Regions from separate parts of the Paenarthrobacter sp. 4246 genome, predicted to be linked through region 1. Evidence: predicted binding sites of a transcription regulator. Region 1 holds the regulator's gene; the other holds the start of a gene.
What was found. Region 1 encodes LexA, which represses DNA repair genes until DNA is damaged. Its sites were predicted from a motif close to TCGAACANNTGTTCGA; they were not measured.

Region 1 (18,191 bases):
CGGCCTCTCCTTGGAGGAGGCGGACCGCCTGGCCGTCAACGATGTCGACGGCGGGCAGGAGTTCCAGAACGGGCTGGGCAGAGGTGGTCATGTGGGTCCTTGGAGTTCGAGGTTTGACGCGGGTTCTTGGTGACCGGTTCAGTTACCGGGCAGCGTCAGGAGGTAGGCAGCCAGCAGGGACAACCCTGCCAGCATGTAGAAAGAGATGGAAACCCAGCGGGGCTTCTTCTGCTGATGGAAGGAAATACCGCCGCCCACCAGTACGCCGGCAAGGCCCATGAGGACAACAGACCACATCTAGGCGGCACCGCTTCCGGAGGTTTCCGCTCCTGAAGTGGCGGTCTTTCTCAGGCCGTCCACCCAGTTCCGCAGCAGGCGCGCCCCGGCGTCCCCCGACTTTTCCGGGTGGAACTGGGTAGCGCACAGTGGCCCATTTTCCACGGCGGCAATGAACCGTGCGCCGTGCTCGGACCACGTCACCTGCGGCGGGGCCATGCGAGGCTGCACAACATCGAAGTTCCATTCCTGCACACCGTACGAGTGCACAAAATAGAAACGCTCCTGCTCGACGCCGGCAAAAAGCTTGGAGCCTTCCGGCACATCCACAGTGTTCCATCCCATGTGCGGGACGACGGGAGCAGGCAGGAGCTCCACCTTGCCGGGCCACTCGGCCATGCCCTCGGATTCGGTGCCGTGTTCCACACCGGCTTCAAACAGAACCTGCAAACCAACACAGATGGCCAGCACAGGCCGGCCGCCGGCAACCCGGCGTCCGATCATCCGGATGGCATCCACGGCCTTAAGTTCCTTCATGACGGTCTCGAAAGCACCGACGCCGGGGACCACCAGGCCGTCGGCGTTGAGCACGTCTTCAGGCTTGGAGCTCAGCACTACATGGGCGCCGGCACGCTCCAGCGCCCTGACAGCCGAACGTACGTTACCCGAACCATAGTCGAGCACCGTGACGGTGGGCTTGCCTTCCGGGGACTCGGGCTTGACCGAAGCGATGGTGTCGGCCACTGCCCCGTCCTTCAGGACCTGACCGCTCACAATGCCCCCTTGGTGGAGGGGATGCCCTCGACCCTGGGATCAGATTCAACTGCAGCACGGAGTGCGCGGGCAAAGGCTTTGAATTGGGCTTCCACGATGTGGTGGGGATCACGGCCGGCGAGAACGTTCATGTGCAGGCAAATCCCGGCGTGCAGGGTGATGGCCTCAAAAACGTGGCGGGTCAATGAACCGGTGAAGTGACCACCAATCAAGTGGTACTCCTGGCCGGCCGGCTCTCCGCCGTGAACCAGGTAGGGGCGGCCGGAAACATCCACCACAGCGTGGGCAAGGGCCTCATCCAGAGGAACAGTGGCTTCGCCGAAGCGGCGGATGCCTGCCTTGTTGCCCAAAGCGGTGCGCAGCACCTCGCCAAAGGTGATGGCAACATCTTCGACAGTGTGGTGGGCGTCGATGTGGGTATCGCCGGTGGCCTTCACGGTCATGTCGATCAACGAGTGCTTGCACAGCGCCGTCAGCATGTGGTCGTAGAACGGAACCGAGGTGCTGATGTCCGAGACACCTGATCCGTCCAGGTTGATCTCCACCAGGACGGAGGATTCGCTGGTGGTGCGCTCCATGCGCGCGGTGCGGGCAGCGGACGGCGTGGCGCCGGTTTCGCTCATTGGGACGTCCTTATACACGAAGAGTGGGTTGGGTCTATGGACAAGTTTAGGCGGGCTGTGACGCCTGGCCGTCCAACAGCGCTTCCAGCGCCTCGAGGAAGGCCGTGGTTTCCGGTTCGGTGCCAGCAGTGACCCTGAGGTGGCCGGGAATCCCGACATCGCGGATCAGCACGCCGGCGTCAAGCAGGCCCTGCCAGATCGCATGAGGATCCTTGAGTCCGCCGAAGAAGACATAGTTGGAGTCCGACTCGGCAGGCTTCAGGCCCATGCGCAGGAGCTCGGTCACAATACGGTCGCGCTGGACCTTGATGTCCTCGACGTCCGCCATCAGGGCTTCCCTGTGGTTGAGCGCAGCCAGGGCGGTTGCCTGGGTAACAGCCGACAGGTGGTAAGGAAGGCGGACCAGCCGAATGGCATCCGTGACCTCGGGAGCTGCAGCCATGTAGCCAAGCCGGGCACCGGCAAGGGCAAATGCCTTGCTCATGGTGCGGGACACGATCAGACGCTCGCGTCCCGGCAACAAGGTCAGGGCGCTCGGGGTATTGTCGTGCGCGAACTCGTGATATGCCTCGTCCACGATCACTATTGCCTGACTGGCTTCGCCTGCCTCATATACGGCCTCAACGACATCCAACCCCAGACCTGTTCCCGTGGGATTGTTTGGCGAACACAGGAACACGATGTTGGCACCGGTCTCCCGGACCTGCGCAGCAGCGGAGGCAGCATCCAGGCCGTAGTCGTCAGCCCTGACTCCGCGGACGTATTCGGTATCCGTGCCGCTGGCAAGCAATGGGTACATTGAGTACGTGGGCGGGAATCCCAGTGCCTTCCGGCCAGGTCCGCCAAATGCTTGGAGGATCTGCTGCAGAACCTCATTGGATCCATTGGCTGCCCAGATGTTGTCCGGGGAAAGATTGTGGCCAAGATACTCGGCCAGCGACTGGCGAAGTTCCGTGAACTCCCGGTCCGGGTAGCGGTTGAGCCCTGTGGCCGCAGCAGCAACAGCCTCCGTGATGGCCGCCTGCACATCAGCCGGGACGCCATGGGTGTTTTCGTTGACATTGAGCAAAATGGGGACATCAAGCTGCGGAGCGCCATAAGGGCTCAGTCCACGCAGGTTGGTCCGGAGGGGTAGTCGGTCAAGTCGCTCAAGCTGGTCACTCACCACCACAGTTTAAGGGGCTGCCGGGACTGCCGACTAACTGTGACGCCGGAGGGCCGCCTCATGCGGAACGGAACCCGCTAGTTTGCGGGTACGAACAGCTGCTGACCGGGCTGGATCCGGCCGCCACGGAGGTCGTTGAGCTGGATGATCTCCGAAATGACATCGCGGGGATCCCGCTCGGGAGCAGCGGCGCCGGCGATACCCCACAGCGACTGTCCCGGCTGGACTGTAACGGTGACGGCGACAGGCGGCTGGAGTTGCGCCTGCGAGTCAGAGGCCTTGGCCGGTGACGTGATGAAGCCAGCCAGACTCAGCAGCGCAGCCACCAGCAGCATTGCCGGGATGCCGAAGAAGACCATCCGTCCCCGTCGGGTCAGGCGCAGACGCGCAGGCGCCTGGGTGGTGCGGAAATCAGCGAACGTAGTGATTGCGGACATGAGCTGAGCCCTTCTGAGCTATTGCCGTGCGCCGGATCCCGGTACATGGCTGCCAATTCTGTGCGTTCCCCTGCCCAACTCCGTCAGTTCGAACACTCCGTTCGAACATCCGGCGTCAGCATCAGGTTTATAGAACACATATTCGAACCTTGCTATGACATTTTTAGCACTTATCAACGAACGGTGTCGAGACTCGCTAGAACAAATGTTTGATAAACGCCTGTGGCTGCCCTACGTTTGAGTGAAGAAACAGCACTGTTTCAGTGGAACAGGAGGGTCTGACATTTTTTGCAGACCCGACGACCCCGGGCACACTTCGGGCGGAATGGAAAGGCATTGGCGAACATGGCAGCGAAAGCCACCGGCGGCGGGGCACCCCTGCGGAGCCAGCAGCCTCAAAAAACTCCCAAGAGCCTGACTGTCCGTCAGAAGAAGATCCTGGAAACCATCCAGCGGTCCGTCAATGACAACGGTTATCCGCCCAGCATGCGTGAAATTGGTGACACCGTGGGCTTGGCAAGCCTGTCGAGCGTTACGCACCAGCTCTCCCAGCTGGAGAAGCTTGGGTATCTCCGCCGCGATCCCAAACGCCCCCGGGCCATGGAAGTCCTCATGCCTTTGACCCTCGATGGCGGACCCATTCCGGGAGTGGAAGCACCCACTGCTCTCCGCAGCACGGGTGGCTTTGCCGTGACCGAGCTTGCCAGCGCCAGCGATACTGCCATGGTTCCGCTGGTCGGTCGTATCGCTGCCGGTGGGCCCATCCTTGCTGACCAGACAGTGGAGGACGTGCTTGCCCTGCCCCGGCAACTCGTAGGGCACGGCGAACTCTTCATGCTGAAGGTAGCCGGCGACTCGATGATCGATGCCGCGATCTGCGACGGCGACTGGGTAGTTGTCCGCAGGCAGAACGATGCCATCAACGGAGACATCGTTGCCGCCCTGCTGGACGACGAAGCAACGGTCAAAACTTTCCGCCAGCGCGATGGGCACACGTGGCTTCTTCCGCAGAACACCCAGTACGAACCCATCCTTGGCGACCAGGCCACCATCATGGGCAAGGTCGTGTCGGTCCTGCGTTCCCTCTAGGAGGCTTTGGCTGGCCCCAGGCGCTCCAGCACGCCCCGCACCACGGTTCTATCCGTCGTCGCCCAGAACGGCGGCAGGGCTGCCCTGAGGAAGCCCCCGTACCGCTCTGTTGAGAGCCTGGAGTCAAGGACCGCCACAACCCCTTTGTCTCCCGTGGAACGGATGAGCCGGCCAGCCCCTTGGGCCAGACGGATGGCAGCGTGCGTTGCTGACACGGCCATGAATCCGTTCCCACCCGACTGTGCCACGGCACGCGATCGGGCCGTCATCAACGGGTCATCCGGACGCGGGAACGGGATTCGGTCTATAACCACAAGGCGGCACGAACCACCGGGCACATCCACACCCTGCCACAGCGACATCGTGCCGAAGAGGCAGGTATCGGGCTCGTCAGCGAACTGCTTCACCAGTGCTGCCATGGTGGATTCACCCTGACAGAGAATACTGACGTCGAGACGGAGTCTCATGGCATCGGCGGCCTCCTCAGCCGCCCGCCGCGACGAGAAAAGACACAGCGCTCCCCCACCGGAGGCGCGGATGAGGTCTTCCAACTCATCCAGGGCCTCAGGCGAAGTTCCGCGGCCGGGCTTGGGCAAGTGCTTGGCCACGTAGAGCACACCCTGCTTGGGGTAATCGAAGGGCGAGCCGACATCAATCCCGGTCCAGCTTGGTGCTCCATCGCCAATCAGTCCAAGGCCGCCTGCAGCCGGTTCGAAAGCCGAGCCGATGGCCAGAGTAGCGGAAGTTAACACCACCGTGTGATCGGCAAAGAGACCTTCACGCAAGCGTCCCGCCACACTCAGGGGTGCAATGTTGATCAAGGCCGGAGCGGTCTCGTCTGGTTGAGAGTATCCCTGCTGGGGATCGAACGTGCTGTTGCGGGAAAACCACACCACTTCCCGGTTCTCCTTGGCCGCGAGCATCCGCTCGCAAAGCTCAAGAATGAGCATGAGCCGTGAGCGAGCAAGTTGCCTGCCGCCGTCGACCGCGTTGGAAGATTCCGTCTTCGAATCCGACAATGCTGCGCGTGTGGCTTCCCTCAGTTGGTCCAAACAGTCGAGCTGTTCGTCATTGAGCCCGTTGGGCAAAAGACCGTTGGGCACGCCCGCTATGGCCATATCCAAGCGATCGGCCGCCGCATTGAGGGCATCCACGGTGATGGCGGTGTGCTTGCGTGCGCTCGACGCCGCCGCATGAACCATGGCCACGGACAACTGGCCTGACACCGCGCCCGTCACCCGGTCCTGCAGTTCGTGGGCCTCATCGACTACCACGACGTCGTATTCGGGCAGCACAGCCAGCCCTTCGAAGGCACTGACGGCCAGCATGGCGTGGTTGGTGACCACGACGTCGGCCTCGCCTGCGCGGGACCGGGCCAACTCACTGAAGCACTCCTCGGCGAGGGGACATTTCTGCGCGCCGAGGCACTCCATGGACGTCACGGACACTTGCCGCCAAGCGCGGTCCGTGACGCCGGGCATGAGTTCGTCACGGTCGCCGGTAGTGGTCTTTTCGGCCCATTCGCGAAGCCGGACCACTTCCTTGCCCAGCTGTGATTGCGGTCCCCCCATGGACGCAGCAAAGTGCGGGACACTGGTGTCCTCGCCCAGGGAAAACAGCTGTCCCTCGGACGGTTCCTCACTGGGGAACCCGCCTTCGAGTTTTTGCCGGCAGACGTAGTTCGCCCTGCCCTTGACGAGCGCCACGTTGACGGGGCGTTCAAGGGCTGGGTTGATGGTCTCCAACAGCCGGGGAAGGTCCCGGCCAACAATCTGCGTTTGGAGTGCCAAGGTGGCGGTGGACACCAAAGTCGGTTTGTCGCTGTCCATCGAATGCGCGATCAACGGAATCAGGTACGCCAAGGACTTACCTGTTCCCGTTCCCGCCTGGACCAGCAGGTGCTCTCCGGTCTCGATAGCCCTGGTGACATACTTGGCCATCTCGTGCTGGCCGGCACGGCTTTGACCGCCCATGCCGGCAACAGCCCGGTCCAACAACTCGAGGGTGGTCTTCTCCCCCAACGACTCGACGGCGTCTGCCGCCACCTTCTCAACCATTGGTGACGAACGGCTCCAGTTCGGCTGCCAGTCCTTCGCGGACCATGACAACAACGCGGGTCCCGTTTTCCTCGTGCTCAAGGGTGAGGATTTCCGAGTCGGAGCTGTGCAGTTTACTGATCATTTCGCCACGGTCGTAAGGAATGAGCAGCTCCAGGCGTACGCCCGGCCGGGGAATGGACTGGCTGATGTCTTCCAACAACTCAGCAATGCCCTGGCCCGTGCGCGTGGAGACCACCGCGTGGCGGGGTTCCTTCTGCTTGAGGCGTTCCACCACGAAGGGGTCCGCGACATCAACCTTGTTCAGGACGATGATCTCGGGCACCTTGCGGGCATCCACCTCCGTGAAGACAGCCCGGACAGCAGCAATCTGGCCTTCGGGATCAGGATGCGAGGCGTCCACTACGTGCAGGATCAGGTCTGCGTCCGCCACTTCTTCCAAGGTGGAGCGGAAGGCTTCAATCAGCTGGGTCGGCAACGAACGGACAAACCCCACAGTGTCCGCCAAGGTGTAGCCGATGCCATCCGGCGTTTGGGCTTTACGGACGGTGGGATCCAAGGTGGCGAACAGGGCGTTCTCCACCAGCACACCAGCGTCAGTGAGGCGGTTCAGGAGCGAGGACTTGCCGGCGTTCGTGTATCCGGCGATTGCGACGGAAGGAACGGCATTACGACGGCGGTTGGCGCGCTTGGTCTCGCGCGCCGGCTTCATCGCGGCGATCTCACGGCGAAGCTTGGCCATGCGGGTGCGGATGCGACGACGGTCCAGTTCGATCTTGGTTTCACCAGGACCACGCGAACCCATGCCGGCACCAGCCCCACCCACCTGGCCACCGGCCTGGCGGGACATGGAGTCACCCCAACCACGGAGGCGCGGGAGCAGGTACTCGAGCTGGGCAAGTTCAACCTGGGCTTTGCCTTCACGGCTCTTGGCGTGCTGGGCGAAGATGTCCAGGATCAGCGTGGTGCGGTCCACTACCTTGACCTTGACAATGTCCTCAAGGCCACGGCGTTGGGAAGGAGCCAGCTCGGTGTCCACCACTACGGTGTCCGCACCGGTCGCGGCAACGATGTCCTTGAGCTCCTGGGCCTTGCCCGACCCCAGGAAGGTCCCTGGGTCCGGCTTCGTTCGCCGCTGCACCAAACCGTCAAGTACTTCCGAACCGGCAGTCTCTGCCAAGGCAGCGAGTTCGCGGAGCGAATTTTCTGCGTCGGCCAGTGTCCCTTCGGTCCAGAGTCCGGCCAGGACAACGCGCTCAAGGCGCAGCTGCCGGTATTCGACCTCGGTGACGTCTTCGAGTTCCGTGGACAAGCCAGCCGTACGGCGCAGTGCACGGCGCTCGGCCAGGTCTTCCTGGTCACCGTCGTAGATGCTGTGTTCCTGGTCAAGCGTGGAAATGGCCTGCGCCTTGCCGAACACACCACCGGCATCGTCGTTATCGGATGCCTGCGCAGGTACATCCTTGGAAAGAATCCGGTCGATTACGGCCTGGATTTGTTCAGGACTCATGTCCTGGGCGTCGGAATCGGATCCGGAGTGCTTCTGGGTGGTCATGGTCTCCTTAGACTGTTCGGCTATTCCAGAATAGTGCTGTTTGCTGTTCGATGGGGCGGTATTCGCGCTGGGCTGACGGGCATGGGCCAAAGAGGGCCTCCTGTGCTGAACGGCCGCCCGTGGAATGGACGGCGGTTGCTGTGATCTGGCGTGGTGGGATCCGCGCGGAGGTTCCTGGCCATCTGGAGATTGCACTGCCGGCTTATCTGGAGCCGCACAAGATGCTGGCGGTTCAGTGGGCTGGGCTGGATGGTGTGATCTTCAAGACATCCGTGATCGGAAACGCGGGTCAACGGAAATGCCGGTGGGACCTGCCTGGCGGAAAGATCGGGGCTTGGCAGAACTGCCAAGGACCGGGCTGCATCGCGGGGCGGTGCCGTGTGACGCCTGAGTACTCAGGCGGGCTGCGGCGTTATTACTCGAAGATCAAGAACATGCGTTTCACACTATCATCCAATGTCAAGCCGCCCCTGGGGACAGGCAGTTTCCCATGGCGCCGATAGCCAACTAATCTGGCAAATTATGGAGTCTGCACACTATTTCACCGCCCAACCGGCCGGACCGTTCACCCGAAAGCCACTCACGGTGGAACTCGCTGGAGCCACACGCCACTTGCAGACCTCCTCCGGCATCTTCAGCCCCGACGGAGTGGACAAGGGCACTGCCATACTCTTCTCCGAAGTTCCGCCGCCTTCACCGCAGGGAAACTTGTTGGACATCGGCTGCGGCTGGGGTCCCATTGCTTTGACGTTGGGGCTGATGGCGCCCCACGCCAAGGTGCACGCTGTGGACGTCAACGAGCGCTGCGTCACGCTGACCAATGAGAACGCGGCTGCCTTGGGCCTGGACAACGTGACGGCGAGCCTGCCACACGAGGTAGACCCCGCCGTCGAGTTCGACACCATCTGGTCCAACCCGCCCATCCGCATCGGCAAGGACGAGCTGCACAGCCTGCTGCTTACGTGGTTGCCACGGCTGGCCCCGGGAGGAAACGCTTGGCTGGTGGTTCAAAAGAACCTTGGTTCCGACTCCCTCCAGCGGTGGCTCGCCGGCGAGCTGGACAAGAGCTACTCCGTGGGCCGGGAGAGCACGTCCAAGTCCTTCAGGATCATTCGGGTCAGGAAAGCGTCCCAGTAGCCACGATCACGGCCGGGCCGCTGAGCTCTACATGCTCACGGCCGCCTGCACCGGGGAAGAACTTAACACCCACGACGCCGCCCGGCACGTTGACGTGCCAGTCGTTCGGCGCTGTGTTGCCGGCCCAATGACGAATGGCGACGGCGGCAGCGCAGGCTCCTGTGCCGCATGATTGGGTCTCCCCTACGCCGCGCTCATGGACGCGCATGGTGATGGTGCCGACGCCGTCTTCAACCAACGGTTCGGCCGGAACAACGAATTCAACGTTGGTCCCGTTGACAGGCTTGGGATCGACCACCGGCGCCTTGAACAACTGCGTGGCCGACAACTCCTTGAGTTCGGCCAAAGCAACCACAGTGTGGGGATTGCCCATGCTGACTGAGAGGCCGGGACGGGCTACCTCCAGGCCGTCCGCGCTGACCAGCGCGTCCATGGCCTTGCTGGTGGCTTCCTTGGGGAAGATGAACTCCCACGGGCCCATGTCCACGGCGTAACCGTTGGCCGTACGGACCACTTTCTTGACCCCGCCACGGGTGCCGATGGTCAAGGTTTCGCCCGGGCCAAGATCCACCAATTTTTCGGCAATCAAGAAGTGCACGAAGACGCGGACGCCGTTGCCGCACATCTCCGAGAGGGAACCATCACCATTGCGGTAATCCATGAACCATTCGGCGTCTGGATCCTTCTCCAGGAGGTCCCGGCCCTCCGGAAGGAACCGCGACGGAACAGCCCGGATAAGGCCGTCTCCACCAATGCCTACGTGGCGGTCGCACAAGTGGGCGACCTGCTCCGGGCTGATCTCGTGGGCATCGCCGGGGTCGGCAATCAGGACGAAGTCGTTGCCCGTTCCATGGCCCTTGGAAAACGTCAGACCGGCAAGGCTTGAGGCGGTCACGGTAGCACCGGCAGCTGCGGACTGCTGGGCGGGAACTGCAGGGGTTTCATCCATGCCACTAGGCTACCTTCCACGCTGGTTCGGCCAGAAATCAGGCCTGCGGGCTTGAAGCGGTGGCGACGGCCTGGGCCGCGAGGTCGGGATCCTGCCAGTCAAGCCAGGTGATCCGGGGGTCGGCCCTGAACCAAGTGAGCTGACGCCTGGCGAACTGCCTGGTGGCCACGATGGTTTCCTCAGACGCGGCAGCGACGTCGGTTTGCTGGTCCAGGACCCTCAGGAACTGCGCGTACCCCAGGGCGCGGGACGCGGTCTTGCCCTGCCTGAGCCCTGCAGCATCAAGCCGTTCAACCTCGTCCAGCAGACCATCCTCCACCATCCGATGGACCCTATGTGCCAACCGTTCCCTCAGGACCTCACGGTCCACTGACAGGCCGATCTGCACTGCCGGCTGAAAATACTCGCGTTGCGGCATGAACGAACTGAAAGGGCGTCCGGTGAGCTGGTGCACTTCAAGGGCCCGGATCACCCGCCGCGCGTCCCCCAAACGGGCTGCCGACACGGGATCAACGACTTCAAGCCGTGTCCGCAGCGGCGCGAGGCCGTGCGCGTCATACTCTTCTTCCAGCGCCTTACGGATGACGGTGTCGGTGCCGGGGAACTCCAGGACATCCAGTGCGGCACGGACGTACAGACCGGATCCCCCTACCAGGATGGGGCGTTTCCCGCGGGAACGTATTTCCCCAATGGCTCTACGGCAGTCTGCCTGGAAGTCCGCAACACTTGCCTCCTGGGAGACATCCATGGTGTCCAGCAGGTGATGGGGAACGCCCTTGCGCTCTTCCACGCTGATCTTGGCCGTTCCGATGTCCATCCCGCGATAGAACTGCAGGGCATCCGCGTTGATGACCTCACCGTTCAAGGCGAGGGCCAGGTTGACGCCCAGGTCCGACTTGCCGGAACCAGTGGGTCCAACCACTGCAATGACGGGCAGGGAAGCGTCCTTGGTGGAGGTAGGCACGAGGATCCTGGTCCGACGTCAGGCGCGACGAGCCGGCAACGACGGCATGCCCAAGGACACCCCGGCCTTGCTCGAGGCCAAACCCGGTGCAGGGACACCGCAGGACTCTGCTTGGGAACGATCCCAAGCGTCGCCGGCACGGGATCGGCGCAATACATAGTCGCCAGCGGTAGCCGGATCCGCCACAAGATGGAAAGCAGCAGCCTCCGTGATCGTGACTGTCACAAAGTCTCCGGGACGGGGAGTATCTGCACCGGACGGCACGGAGAAGTGCACCAGGCGCTGATCCTTGGAACGACCGGATAAGCGGTGGGTTTCCTCGGCTTTACGCCCCGACTGGGCCGTCACCAGCACTTCAACTGTCCGGCCCAGCTGCTTGGCATTCTCCTCAGCGGCAATGCGGTCCTGGAGGGCCGTCAGCCTTTCGAAACGCTCCTGCACCACATCCTTCGGAAGCTGCTCCGGCAAGTCTGCGGCCGGCGTGCCGGGCCGTTTGGAGTACTGGAAGGTGAAGGCTGAGGCGAAACGGGACTTCTCCACGACATCCAGGGTCGCCTGGAAATCCTCTTCAGTTTCGCCTGGGAACCCGACGATGATGTCCGTGGTGATGGCTGCGTTGGGAATCCGATCACGAACCTTGTCCAGAATCCCGAGGAATCGGCTGGATCGATAGGAACGCCGCATGTCTTTGAGGACTTTGTCTGAGCCGGACTGCAAAGGCATGTGCAATTGCGGCATGATGTTGGGCGTCTCAGCCATGGCGTCGATGACGTCATCGGTAAAGGCTGCGGGGTGCGGGCTGGTGAAGCGAACGCGTTCCAAGCCCTCGATTTCACCGCACGCGCGCAAGAGTTTGGAGAAAGCCTGCCGATCCCCGAACTCCACGCCATACGAGTTGACGTTCTGGCCGAGGAGAGTCACTTCCACAGCGCCATCATCCACGAGCGCCTGGATCTCAGCGAGGATTTCTCCGGGGCGTCGGTCCCTCTCCTTGCCGCGGAGCGAAGGCACAATGCAGAACGTGCAGGTGTTGTTGCAGCCCACGGAGATGGAAACCCACCCCGCATAAACAGAATCCCGTTTAGTGGGAAGAGTTGACGGGAAAACATCCAGAGACTCGAGGATCTCAAGTTGCGCTTCATTGTTATGCCGGGCGCGGTCCAGCAGGGCAGGCAGCGCGCCAACGTTGTGGGTGCCAAACACGGCGTCAACCCACGGCGCCTTCTTGACGATGGTTTCCCGGTCCTTCTGGGCCAGACAGCCACCTACGGCAATCTGCATGCCGGGGTTCGCCGCCTTGACCTGCCTGAGTTGGCCGAGATTGCCGTAGAGCTTGTTGTCCGCATTCTCCCGAACAGCGCAGGTGTTGAAGACCACCACGTCAGCGAGCTCACCCTCCGCAGGCACGTAACCCGCGTCCTCCAGGAGTCCCGCCATGCGCTCTGAATCATGGACGTTCATCTGGCAGCCGAACGTGCGGACCTGATAGGTCCGGGGCTCAGCCGAAGGAGTGGCGGAAACTGTTGGGGAAGGAATGGTCAAACTCACTACTCAAGGGTACCGGCTTCTGCCAGCACCTCACCGACGATCCTGAAGGCCATGGAGGGGGCGTAGCCCTTCCGTGCCAGCATCGACGCCAGACGACGGGTGTACTTGTCCCGTTCCGCGCGATCAGCCAGATCGACGCCGGGACGCAGCTTGCGTTGAACAAGCTCACGAGCAGCCACTTCTTCATCCTGATCGCTGAGCTGCGACAGTGCTTCTTCGGCTGCGTCCAGTTCGATTCCCTTGTCCGTCAGTTCGCGGCGAAGTGCGCCTTTAGCTAGCTTCTTGCTCTGCGAACGGCTGCGGACCCACATCCTCGCAAACTCAGCATCATCAATCAGCTGAACCTCTTCAAACCGGTCCAGGACTGCCTCGGCCACGTCCTCGGGCACATTGCGTTCCGCGAGCTTGCGGGAAAGCTGGAGCCGGCTCCGCGGCGCCATCGTCAACTGCCTCAGGACGATGGCACGCGCCACGGACTCGGGATCAGGCTCGGGATCGGCGGATACGGACGACTCCGGATCCGGCCCTTTCCTAACCGTCAACGGCCTTCAGCTTTGGGGAGTCTTCCTCCGGCTTGACGCCAACGCCAAGCTTTTCCTTGATCAAGCGCTCCAGCTCCTGGGCGAGCTCAGGGTTATCCCGGAGGAACCGCCGCGAGTTCTCCATGCCCTGACCCAGCTGATCGCCATCATAGGTGAACCAAGAGCCCGATTTCTTGATGATGCCGTGCTCGACGCCCATATCAATGATGCCGCCCTCACGGGAGATGCCCTGGCCGTAAATAATGTCGAATTCAGCAATCTTGAAGGGCGGCGCCATCTTGTTCTTGACGATCTTGGCCTTGGTGCGGTTACCTACGGAGTCCGCGCCTTCCTTCAAGGTCTGGATACGACGGACGTCGATACGCACCGAAGCGTAGAACTTCAGGGCCTTACCACCGGTGGTGGTTTCCGGGGAGCCGAAGAAGACACCGATCTTCTCACGCAGCTGGTTGATGAAGATCGCTGTGGTTTTGGTCTGGCTGAGCCTGCCGGTGATCTTACGCAGGGCCTGGCTCATCAGGCGGGCCTGCAGACCCACGTGTGAGTCACCCATTTCGCCTTCGATTTCAGCACGGGGTACCAACGCGGCCACAGAGTCGATGACGACGATGTCCAGGGAGCCGGAACCTACCAACATGTCCATGATCTCCAAGGCCTGCTCGCCGGTATCCGGCTGCGAGACCAAGAGTGCATCGGTATCCACTCCGAGCTTTGCAGCGTAGTCCGGGTCCAGGGCGTGCTCGGCGTCGATGAAGGCCGCAATGCCGCCGGCACGCTGGGCACTGGCAACGGCGTGCAGCGCAACGGTGGTCTTACCCGAGGATTCCGGTCCGTAGATTTCCACCACACGGCCACGGGGCAGGCCGCCAATGCCAAGGGCGATGTCCAGGGCGATGGAGCCGGTAGGGATGACCTCGATGGGAGCCCGGGTGTCATCACCCAGGCGCATGATGGATCCTTTGCCGAACTGCTTGTCGATCTGGGCAAGCGCTGCTTCGAGCGCCTTCTCACGATCCGGGGTTGCCGCCATGGTTCACACCTCTGATGCTTTCTCGCTGTGGAGTGGCCCTAAGGGCCGCTTTCCTGTCATGTCAGACGCTATTACGACGTGCTGACATTTTTATGAGCCGAATCCGGCTATGTGGACAACCGGGCAATCCGGATGCTCGGAAATGCGGCCTTCGGGATCAATTTTCCTCTCACAGGAGCATATCCCCATCCGAACAGATATTCGAACAATGGTCCGGCGTGTCCCCTGCCAAGACAGCAGTGCGGCGCTCAGTTGGAAGCCGGTTTGATGTCCCGCCCCAGCCTGCGTTCGGCGGGAACGTCCTGCACTTCGCACACAGCCAACCACACCTCGCGGGGCTGGTAGCCGGAGGCCAGGGCCTCAACGGCAGTGCGCCCACCCACGCCTGCGAGTACCAAGGAGCCGGCGAGGACCCGGGAATAGCCTGCCCCGAACTCATCGTCCATCAATCGCCAAAAGTCACTTGCCCTCACGGATAGAGTCTCTCATGGAGCCGGACTCTAGAATGGTTGCCATGAGCAATCCTCTCCAGAGCACGCCCGGTCAGGCCGTGCCAGGCGACGCCGTAGACGACGCCCTCCAGCAGGTGGAACACCAGCTGAGCCTGCTCTGGCGCCGGGCCCGGTCAATCTCCCATCAATTGTCGCGCCAGGTCCACCCGGACATGGAACCGGCCGCCTACGGGCTGCTGACCGTCATCCGGAGGGAAGGACCCATCAGGCTGACCGACCTCGCTACGTGCATTGGCGTTGGCAAGCCGTCCGTGAGCCGGCAGATCGCTTTCCTGGAGAGCATCGGCCTGGTCTACAAAGAAGCTGACCCGCAGGACGGAAGGGCACAATCCATCCGCCTGACGGACAAGGGCGAGGACAAGATGCACCAGGTCCAGGATGCCCGGCGGCAGGTATTCCGCGAACGCCTGGGCGAATGGCCGCTTGAAGACGTCCAGACCCTTGCCGACTACATGGGCCGGCTCAATGCGATCTACGGCGACGGCGTCCTCAAGGACGTGACCCTGAGGGAACCCGACATTGCCGCCGACCCCGCCAAACCGACCGACGCCTGATCCGCGAGGACTCCCGCCCCTCAGGCCATACCAGCGAATACCAAAGAAGGTCCCCAGCCGACGGCTGGGGACCTTCTCCAAATTCTGGTGGAACGGTTACCGGGCTCCGGAGAGCATTCCCTGTGGGAAGTCGTCCGTGAGGTCCAGATCGCGACCGTAACGCTGGGAGAATTCCTGCGGAACGGTGTCCGGCACGGCCACTCCCTCAGCAACGGCCACACGGTCGCTGACTTCGCGGAGCATGTGGGACAACGGAACATCCAGGGCTGTGCAGATAGAGGACAGGAGCTCGGAAGAAGCCTCCTTCTGTCCGCGTTCAACTTCACTCAAGTAACCAAGTGAGACGCGGGCGCTGTGCGAAACCTCGCGGAGGGTACGGCCCTGACGCTGGCGGACATCGCGCAGTACATCACCGATCTCGTGGCGTAGTACAACCATTTTGCGCTCCTTCTGTTCGCTCTGTGCCTGATCAGCCAAGCCCACATCCTTCCAGCGGACAACGCCGTTTACGGATACGGGCTGCTTTACCATCTGTATCGCCTTGCTCCCTCAGTCATCCGGTTCGCTGGTGGGCGGACCGGGTTGGTTTCTACATCCTAGGCGCCCCGGCTCTTCCGAAGCGACTCAATGACACAACTATTGGCAATCAGTTTTTGTTCCCGGCTACTTTACGAACGGTAACCATCCCCCTCCAGCGCGGCAAGCAGACGCACCAGGGCCGCCTCGCAGGCTTGCTCGCGAATGGACTGGCGGTCCCCCGTGAAGCTGAATTCGAAGGCTTGTGTTCCGGCATCGGCAGCGATTCCAACGAACACTGTTCCCACGGCTTTGCCGTCGTGGGGATCAGGTCCGGCCACGCCGGTAGTGGATACTCCAATCCTGGCGCCGCAGGCGCGCCGGGCACCGTCGGCCATGGCTTCCGCAACAGCACCGTCCACGGAGCCGACGTCGGCAAGCAGCCCTTCCGGGACGCCCAGGACGCCGGCCTTGACGGAGTTTTGATACGCAACAACTCCGCCCTGAAGCATCCCTGAGGCGCCGGGAGTATTGGCCAAGGTGGCCGCTACCATTCCAGCGGTGAGCGACTCAGCCGTAGCCACCGTGAGGTTCTTTGCGATCGCCGCGGCGACCACCGCCGTCGACGTCTCTGCCGCGGCGACCACCGCCGTCGACGTCTCTGTTGCGGCGGAGACGGCGTCACCGGACGTCATGCCCGACGCCCCGCCGCCCGCAGCCTGAGGGCTTGGACGATGTATTCGACGCCGGTCCACAGGGTGATGGCAAGCGCCAGCATCATGACCCAGAAGGCAACGTCGCCCAGCCAGGGGGCGATCGCTTTGAGGGGAAGGATGTACAGGAAGATGGCTACGGTTTGGACCACCGTCTTCAGCTTTCCACCCCTGGAGGCCGGCATGACGCCGTACCGGATCACGACGAACCGAAGGGCCGTGATCCCCCACTCGCGGACGAGGATGAGGATGGTGACCCACCACGGCAGTTCCCCCAGGATGGACAGGAGCACCAACGCGGAGCCGATCAGCAATTTGTCGGCGATGGGATCGGCGATCTTGCCGAAATTGGTGATGAGGCCGCGCGCCCTGGCGATGTCGCCGTCGAGCTTGTCCGTGTAGATGGCTACCGCGAAGGCCACCACGGCTGCCCAGCGCCACAGGCCGTACTCGCCGTTGTCGGCGAGCAGGAACCAGACGAAAAACGGGACCAGGACGATCCGGAGCATCGTGAGGATGTTGGGCAGGTTCCAGACATCGGAGTTGCTGGACGTCGCGTTATCACCCTCGGCTGTAGTCACCCCTCTAGGCTACCGTCTTTGGGCTGACGCCTTTGAAGCTAGCGCCCCGTCAACGACCAGGCGTCTTCGCCGCCTTCGTCGTCGTCATCGGGCCCGTCAGCGCCATCGTAATACTCAATGGCCTGCGTCCGGTTGTCCAGGTCTGCCTGCACGAGATCCTCCGCATAACCGCCGACGGCGATATTCGAGTTCGCGTTGTCGCTCAGGGCCGCCGTGTGGGCGTCGGGGGCGGCGGGCGATTCCTGGCCCTTCATCGCTGCCAGGACGGCCGCGAGGTCGTCCGGCTTGACCAGGACATCGCGGGCCTTCGAGCCTTCCGAGGGCCCCACCACGCCGCGTGATTCTAGGAGGTCCATGAGTCGCCCGGCCTTGGCGAAGCCCACCCGGAGCTTGCGCTGCAGCATCGACGTGGAGCCGAACTGGGTGGTCACCACCAACTCGGTGGCCTGCAACAGGACCTCGAGGTCGTCTCCGATGTCGTCGTCGATCTGCTTCTTGGGGGCTTCGGCAGCAACGTCGTCGCGGTAGACGGCCTGGAGCTGTCCCTTGACGTGCTCCACCACCTTGTGGATCTCGGATTCCGTCACCCAGGCGCCCTGGACACGCATTGCCTTCGACGCACCCATCGGCAGGAAAAGCGCGTCACCCTGGCCAATAAGCTTCTCCGCGCCCGGCTGGTCCAGCACAACACGGGAGTCCGTCACGGACGAGGTTGCGAAGGCCATGCGGGAAGGCACGTTCGCCTTGATCAGGCCAGTGACCACATCCACGGACGGGCGCTGGGTGGCCAGGACCAAGTGGATACCGGCGGCACGGGCGAGCTGGGTGATGCGGACGATCGAGTCTTCGACGTCGCGCGGGGCCACCATCATGAGGTCGGCGAGCTCATCCACGATCACCAGAAGGTAGGGGTAGGGCTTGATGACCCGTTTGGAGTCCACGGGCGGCACCACTTTGCCGGCACGGACAGCCTTGTTGAAGTCGTCGATGTGCTTGTAACCATAGTTGGCGAGGTCGTCGTAGCGGGCGTCCATCTCCCGAACCACCCATTGCAGGGCCTCCGCGGCCTTTTTGGGATTGGTGATGATGGGCGTGATGAGGTGCGGGACGCCTTCGTAGGCGGTGAGCTCCACACGCTTGGGGTCCACCATGACCATGCGGACTTCATC
Region 2 (3,793 bases), on a different contig from region 1:
CCAGCCACTGGGCGCTCTGCTCCTCCAGCCAGATCAAGGAACGCATGGCGTCGACGGCGGTGCGCTCGGTGTCGGACTGCCGGAAGACGTCATTGAAGACTTCCAAAGAGACCGGACCCGTGTAGCCGGCCCGGACCACGTGGCCCATGAACTTGGCGAGCTCGAACTGGCCTTCACCGGGGAACACGCGGTAGTGGCGGCTCCAGGAGAGGACGTCCATGGTGAGCTTGGGGGCATCGGCAACCTGGACGAAGAAGATCTTCTCCGCGTTGATGTCCTCGATGGGCGCCGTGTCCCAGTCACGGGAGAGGATGTGGAAGGAGTCCAGGCAGGTGCCCAGGTTGGGGTGGTCCACCATTTCAACCAGGCGGTAGGCGTGCTCGTAGTCGTTGACGTACTTGCCCCAGGCCAGGGCTTCGTAAGCAACCCTGACGCCGTGGGCCCCCGCAAGGTCGGCGAGTTCAGCCAGTTGCCCTGCCCTAAGGGCATCGTCGTCGATGGTTGCCGTGGCGACATTGGAGCACACCAGGATGGTGTCCATGCCAAGGCGTTCCATCAGGTTGAACTTGGCCTCGGCGCGCTTGAGGTTGGCCTTCAGCAAGTCCGGAGTGACGCCGTCGAAATCGCGGAACGGCTGGTACAAATCCAAGCCCAACCCCAGGTCCGCCGCCATTTTCCGGACTTCTTCCGGGCTGTGCGGCGAGGTCACAAGGTCCTGCTCGAAGATCTCGATGCCGTCAAAGCCCGCAATGGCGCAGGCCTGCATCTTCTCCTTCAGGGTGCCGGAGAGGCAGACCGTGGCGATTCCGGTGCGCATCAGTGGGCAGCCTTCGCAAGCTCGGGGGCTGCGGCATCTTCAACGGCGATCAGCTCCAGGAAGTGTGCCCGCATCCGTTCACGGTTGGCTTCGCGTCCAGTGATGAGCTGGAAGGCGTCGGCCGCCTGGCCGACCGCCATCCGACCGCCGTCGAGGACTTCGCAGCCCTTGGCGCGCGCTTCCCGAACCAGCTGCGTCTCGATGGGGCGGTACACGATATCCGCCACCCAGTGGCGCGGTTCCAGTAGTTCGATGTCCAGGGGAAGGCCGGGGTGGGCCGCCATGCCGATGGGGGTGCAGTGCACCAACCCGTCGGCCTGGGGCATGATCTGGCTCAACTCCTCGGTGCTTCGCGGCGTGACGGTGGCTTCGGGGAAGAGCCCGCCGAGCTCTGCGGCACGTTCGGCAGCGCGGTTAGGGTCCATGTCCACGAGGTCCAGCGTGCTCACACCGGCCGTGAGGAGCGCGTAGGCCACGGCCGAGCCGGCGCCGCCTGCGCCCAACTGGACCACGCGGTCCAGCGTCGCCCCAGGGAGTCCGTCGGCGAGCGCCGAGCCGAAGCCGGAGAAGTCGGTGTTGTGGCCGATCAGCCGACCATTTTGAATCAGGACTGTATTGACAGCACCCAGGCGACGGGCGTCGTCGGAAATTTCATGAAGATGCTCCAGCACCAGCTGCTTGCAGGGGTGCGTGATGTTGAGGCCGTTGTAGCCCATGCGCTGGGCTGCGGTCAGGAGATCCCCGACGGCGGTGGCCGGCAACACGAGTTCCAGCAGGTCGATGGGGCGGTACAGCAAGCGAAGGCCCTGCACGTCGGCTTCGCGTTCGTGCATGGGCGGCGTGAGCGAGGGCATGACGCCTTCACCTATGAGGCCCACCAGAACGGACTCGGCTCGGTTGCTCATCCTAAAGCTCCTTTGACTTCAGCACCGCGGTCTTTCGGCGCCTTCTCGGGGCGCCGCCGGACCGGGTGTTCTTTAGATTACTACAAGTGTTCATATTCCGCACGCTTGTTCTTATCGCGAACATTTGCCTTGTTTGGCAATGGTGCCTGGGTGCGTTGCGAGGCCTGCTCTGCGCGGTATTTCGAGCATTTGGGGCGCAGAGCAGGCCTCACAACGAACTAGCGCTGGGGCAGGCGGGCCGCGAGTTCAGCCGCAGCCTCCTGCAGGGTGGGTACGTGCGCGATGAGCTCTTCCATGGTGAGGCGGAAGACCGGCACGGCGACGGCCACCGAGGCGAAGGCGTGGCCCTGCGAGTTGAGGACGGGAACAGCGACGGCGCGCATGCCGATCTCATTCTCTTCGTCCATCACCGCATAGCCCTGCCGGCGGACCTGCTCGATCTCCGCGCGGAAGGCGTCGCGGTCGGTAATGGAGCGCTCCGTGAGGGGATCCAGGGGAAGTTCCTCCAGGAGGTGCTTCCGCTCGATCTCTTCCTCGAAAGCCACAATTGCCTTGCCGACTGATGTCGTGTGCAGCGCCCCGAGATGGCCGGGGTCGCTGGTGACGCGAAAGGTCTTGGGGCCATCCACCTTGTTCACCGTCAGATGGTGGTTGCCATCGCGAACGGAGAGGATAGTGGCCTCATGCGTGCGCTCGGTAACGCGCTGCAAGACAGGCAGCGCAGTGGCGGCGAAGCCATGATGGTTCGATACGCGCTGGCCGAGCTGGAAGACGCGCAAGCCCAGGTGGTACCGGCGCCCATCGGGCTCGTAATCCACAAAGCCATCGCGTGTCAGCGAGCCCAGCAGGCGGTACGTGGTGCTGAATGGCAGCCCGGCACTCCTCGCAAGATCCGCCGCACTGGCGCCTCGTGGCTCGTCGCCCAGTAGCACCAACAAGCTCAGTGCCTTGCCGACCATGTCGGTCTTTGTGTCCTCTTTCACACTCATAGCTCGATGCTCTCACATAGTGAGAGCTATTTCTAGATGGTGGCGACATCTCTTGACAAGTGACCCCACTCACAGCCACTATTGCTGTATTGCACAAGTAGCTCTCACCATGTGGTTACTTGTATGGGATTTGACCGGCCGCACCTCGCTTGGGTCTCCCCACAGAAGCCAGATCCGCGACATCGTCGTCACAGAAGGAACCACCCATGAGCCAAACAATGCCGTCAGCGACGCCAGGCACTGAAACCGCCGCCGGAACCCCTAAGAAAGCCGCGCTTGCCAGCTTCCTGGGCAGCGCCGTCGAGTACTACGACTTCTTCATCTTCGGCTCGGCCGCGGCCCTGATCTTCCCCCACGTGTTCTTCCCGTCCGCCGATGCCAACGCGGCCATCATGTCCTTCGCGACCTTCGGCTTCGCCTATGTTGCCCGCCCCGTGGGCGCCGTGATCCTCGGCCACTTCGGTGACAGGATCGGCCGGCAGAAGGTGCTCATGTTCACCTTGGTCCTGATGGGTGCAGCTACCTTTGTGATCGGCTGCCTCCCCGACTTCAAGACCATCGGCTGGTGGGCTCCCGTCCTGCTTGTTCTGGCCCGTCTTTGCCAGGGCCTCTCCGCTGCCGGCGAGCAGGCAGGAGCCTCGTCCATGACCCTGGAGCACGCTCCGGACAACCGCCGCTCGTTCTTCACCTCGTGGACCCTCACCGGTACACAGGGCGGCCAGATCCTGGCAGCGCTGGTCTTCATTCCTGTGGTGGCCCTGCCTGACGAGATCAAATACGGCATTGGGTGGCGCATCCCGTTCTGGCTCAGCGCCGTGGTGGTTCTGGTGGCGTTCTTTATCCGCCGCACGCTGCACGAGCCCCCGGCCTTCGCCGAAGCCAAGAAGAACAACGAAATCTCCAAGCTCCCTGTTGCCGATCTGCTCCGCCTGCACTGGCGCGATGTCCTGCGCGTCGTCTGCTGTGCCTTCATCGCCGCAGTGAGCACCGTGTTCGGAACGCTCGCCATCAAGTACGCCCAGGACGTCGCCGGGGTCAACAGCACCATCACCCTGTGGCTGGTGGTCGTAGCCAATGTGGTG

Region 2: the regulator LexA is predicted to act here: its motif matches at 1,820-1,835, upstream of ABIE35_RS13750 (shikimate dehydrogenase).

Annotation. Positions count from the first base shown of each region.
Region 1 covers NZ_JBEPOP010000014.1:62,549-80,739, reverse strand. Annotated here, with positions in the region: gene priA (bifunctional 1-(5-phosphoribosyl)-5-((5-phosphoribosylamino)methylideneamino)imidazole-4-carboxamide isomerase/phosphoribosylanthranilate isomerase PriA) at 1-91, opposite strand, end outside; gene ABIE35_RS20730 (CG2302 family histidine operon protein) at 139-297, opposite strand; gene hisH (imidazole glycerol phosphate synthase subunit HisH) at 298-1,050, opposite strand; gene hisB (imidazoleglycerol-phosphate dehydratase HisB) at 1,047-1,673, opposite strand; gene ABIE35_RS20715 (histidinol-phosphate transaminase) at 1,720-2,838, opposite strand; gene ABIE35_RS20710 (LysM peptidoglycan-binding domain-containing protein) at 2,916-3,275, opposite strand; gene lexA (transcriptional repressor LexA) at 3,621-4,364, shown strand; gene ABIE35_RS20700 (ATP-dependent DNA helicase) at 4,361-6,421, opposite strand; gene hflX (GTPase HflX) at 6,414-7,976, opposite strand; gene ABIE35_RS20690 (class I SAM-dependent methyltransferase) at 8,499-9,113, shown strand; gene dapF (diaminopimelate epimerase) at 9,094-10,062, opposite strand; gene miaA (tRNA (adenosine(37)-N6)-dimethylallyltransferase MiaA) at 10,100-11,026, opposite strand; gene miaB (tRNA (N6-isopentenyl adenosine(37)-C2)-methylthiotransferase MiaB) at 11,045-12,574, opposite strand; gene ABIE35_RS20670 (regulatory protein RecX) at 12,574-13,116, opposite strand; gene recA (recombinase RecA) at 13,106-14,146, opposite strand; gene ABIE35_RS20660 (DUF3046 domain-containing protein) at 14,395-14,619, opposite strand; gene ABIE35_RS20655 (MarR family winged helix-turn-helix transcriptional regulator) at 14,661-15,212, shown strand; gene ABIE35_RS20650 (helix-turn-helix domain-containing protein) at 15,309-15,743, opposite strand; gene ABIE35_RS20645 (CinA family protein) at 15,881-16,423, opposite strand; gene pgsA (CDP-diacylglycerol--glycerol-3-phosphate 3-phosphatidyltransferase) at 16,420-17,022, opposite strand; gene ABIE35_RS20635 (FtsK/SpoIIIE family DNA translocase) at 17,061-18,191, opposite strand, start outside.
Region 2 covers NZ_JBEPOP010000006.1:314,090-317,882, reverse strand. Annotated here, with positions in the region: gene ABIE35_RS13755 (bifunctional sugar phosphate isomerase/epimerase/4-hydroxyphenylpyruvate dioxygenase family protein) at 1-817, opposite strand, end outside; gene ABIE35_RS13750 (shikimate dehydrogenase) at 817-1,722, opposite strand; gene ABIE35_RS13745 (IclR family transcriptional regulator) at 1,941-2,711, opposite strand; gene ABIE35_RS13740 (MFS transporter) at 2,918-3,793, shown strand, end outside.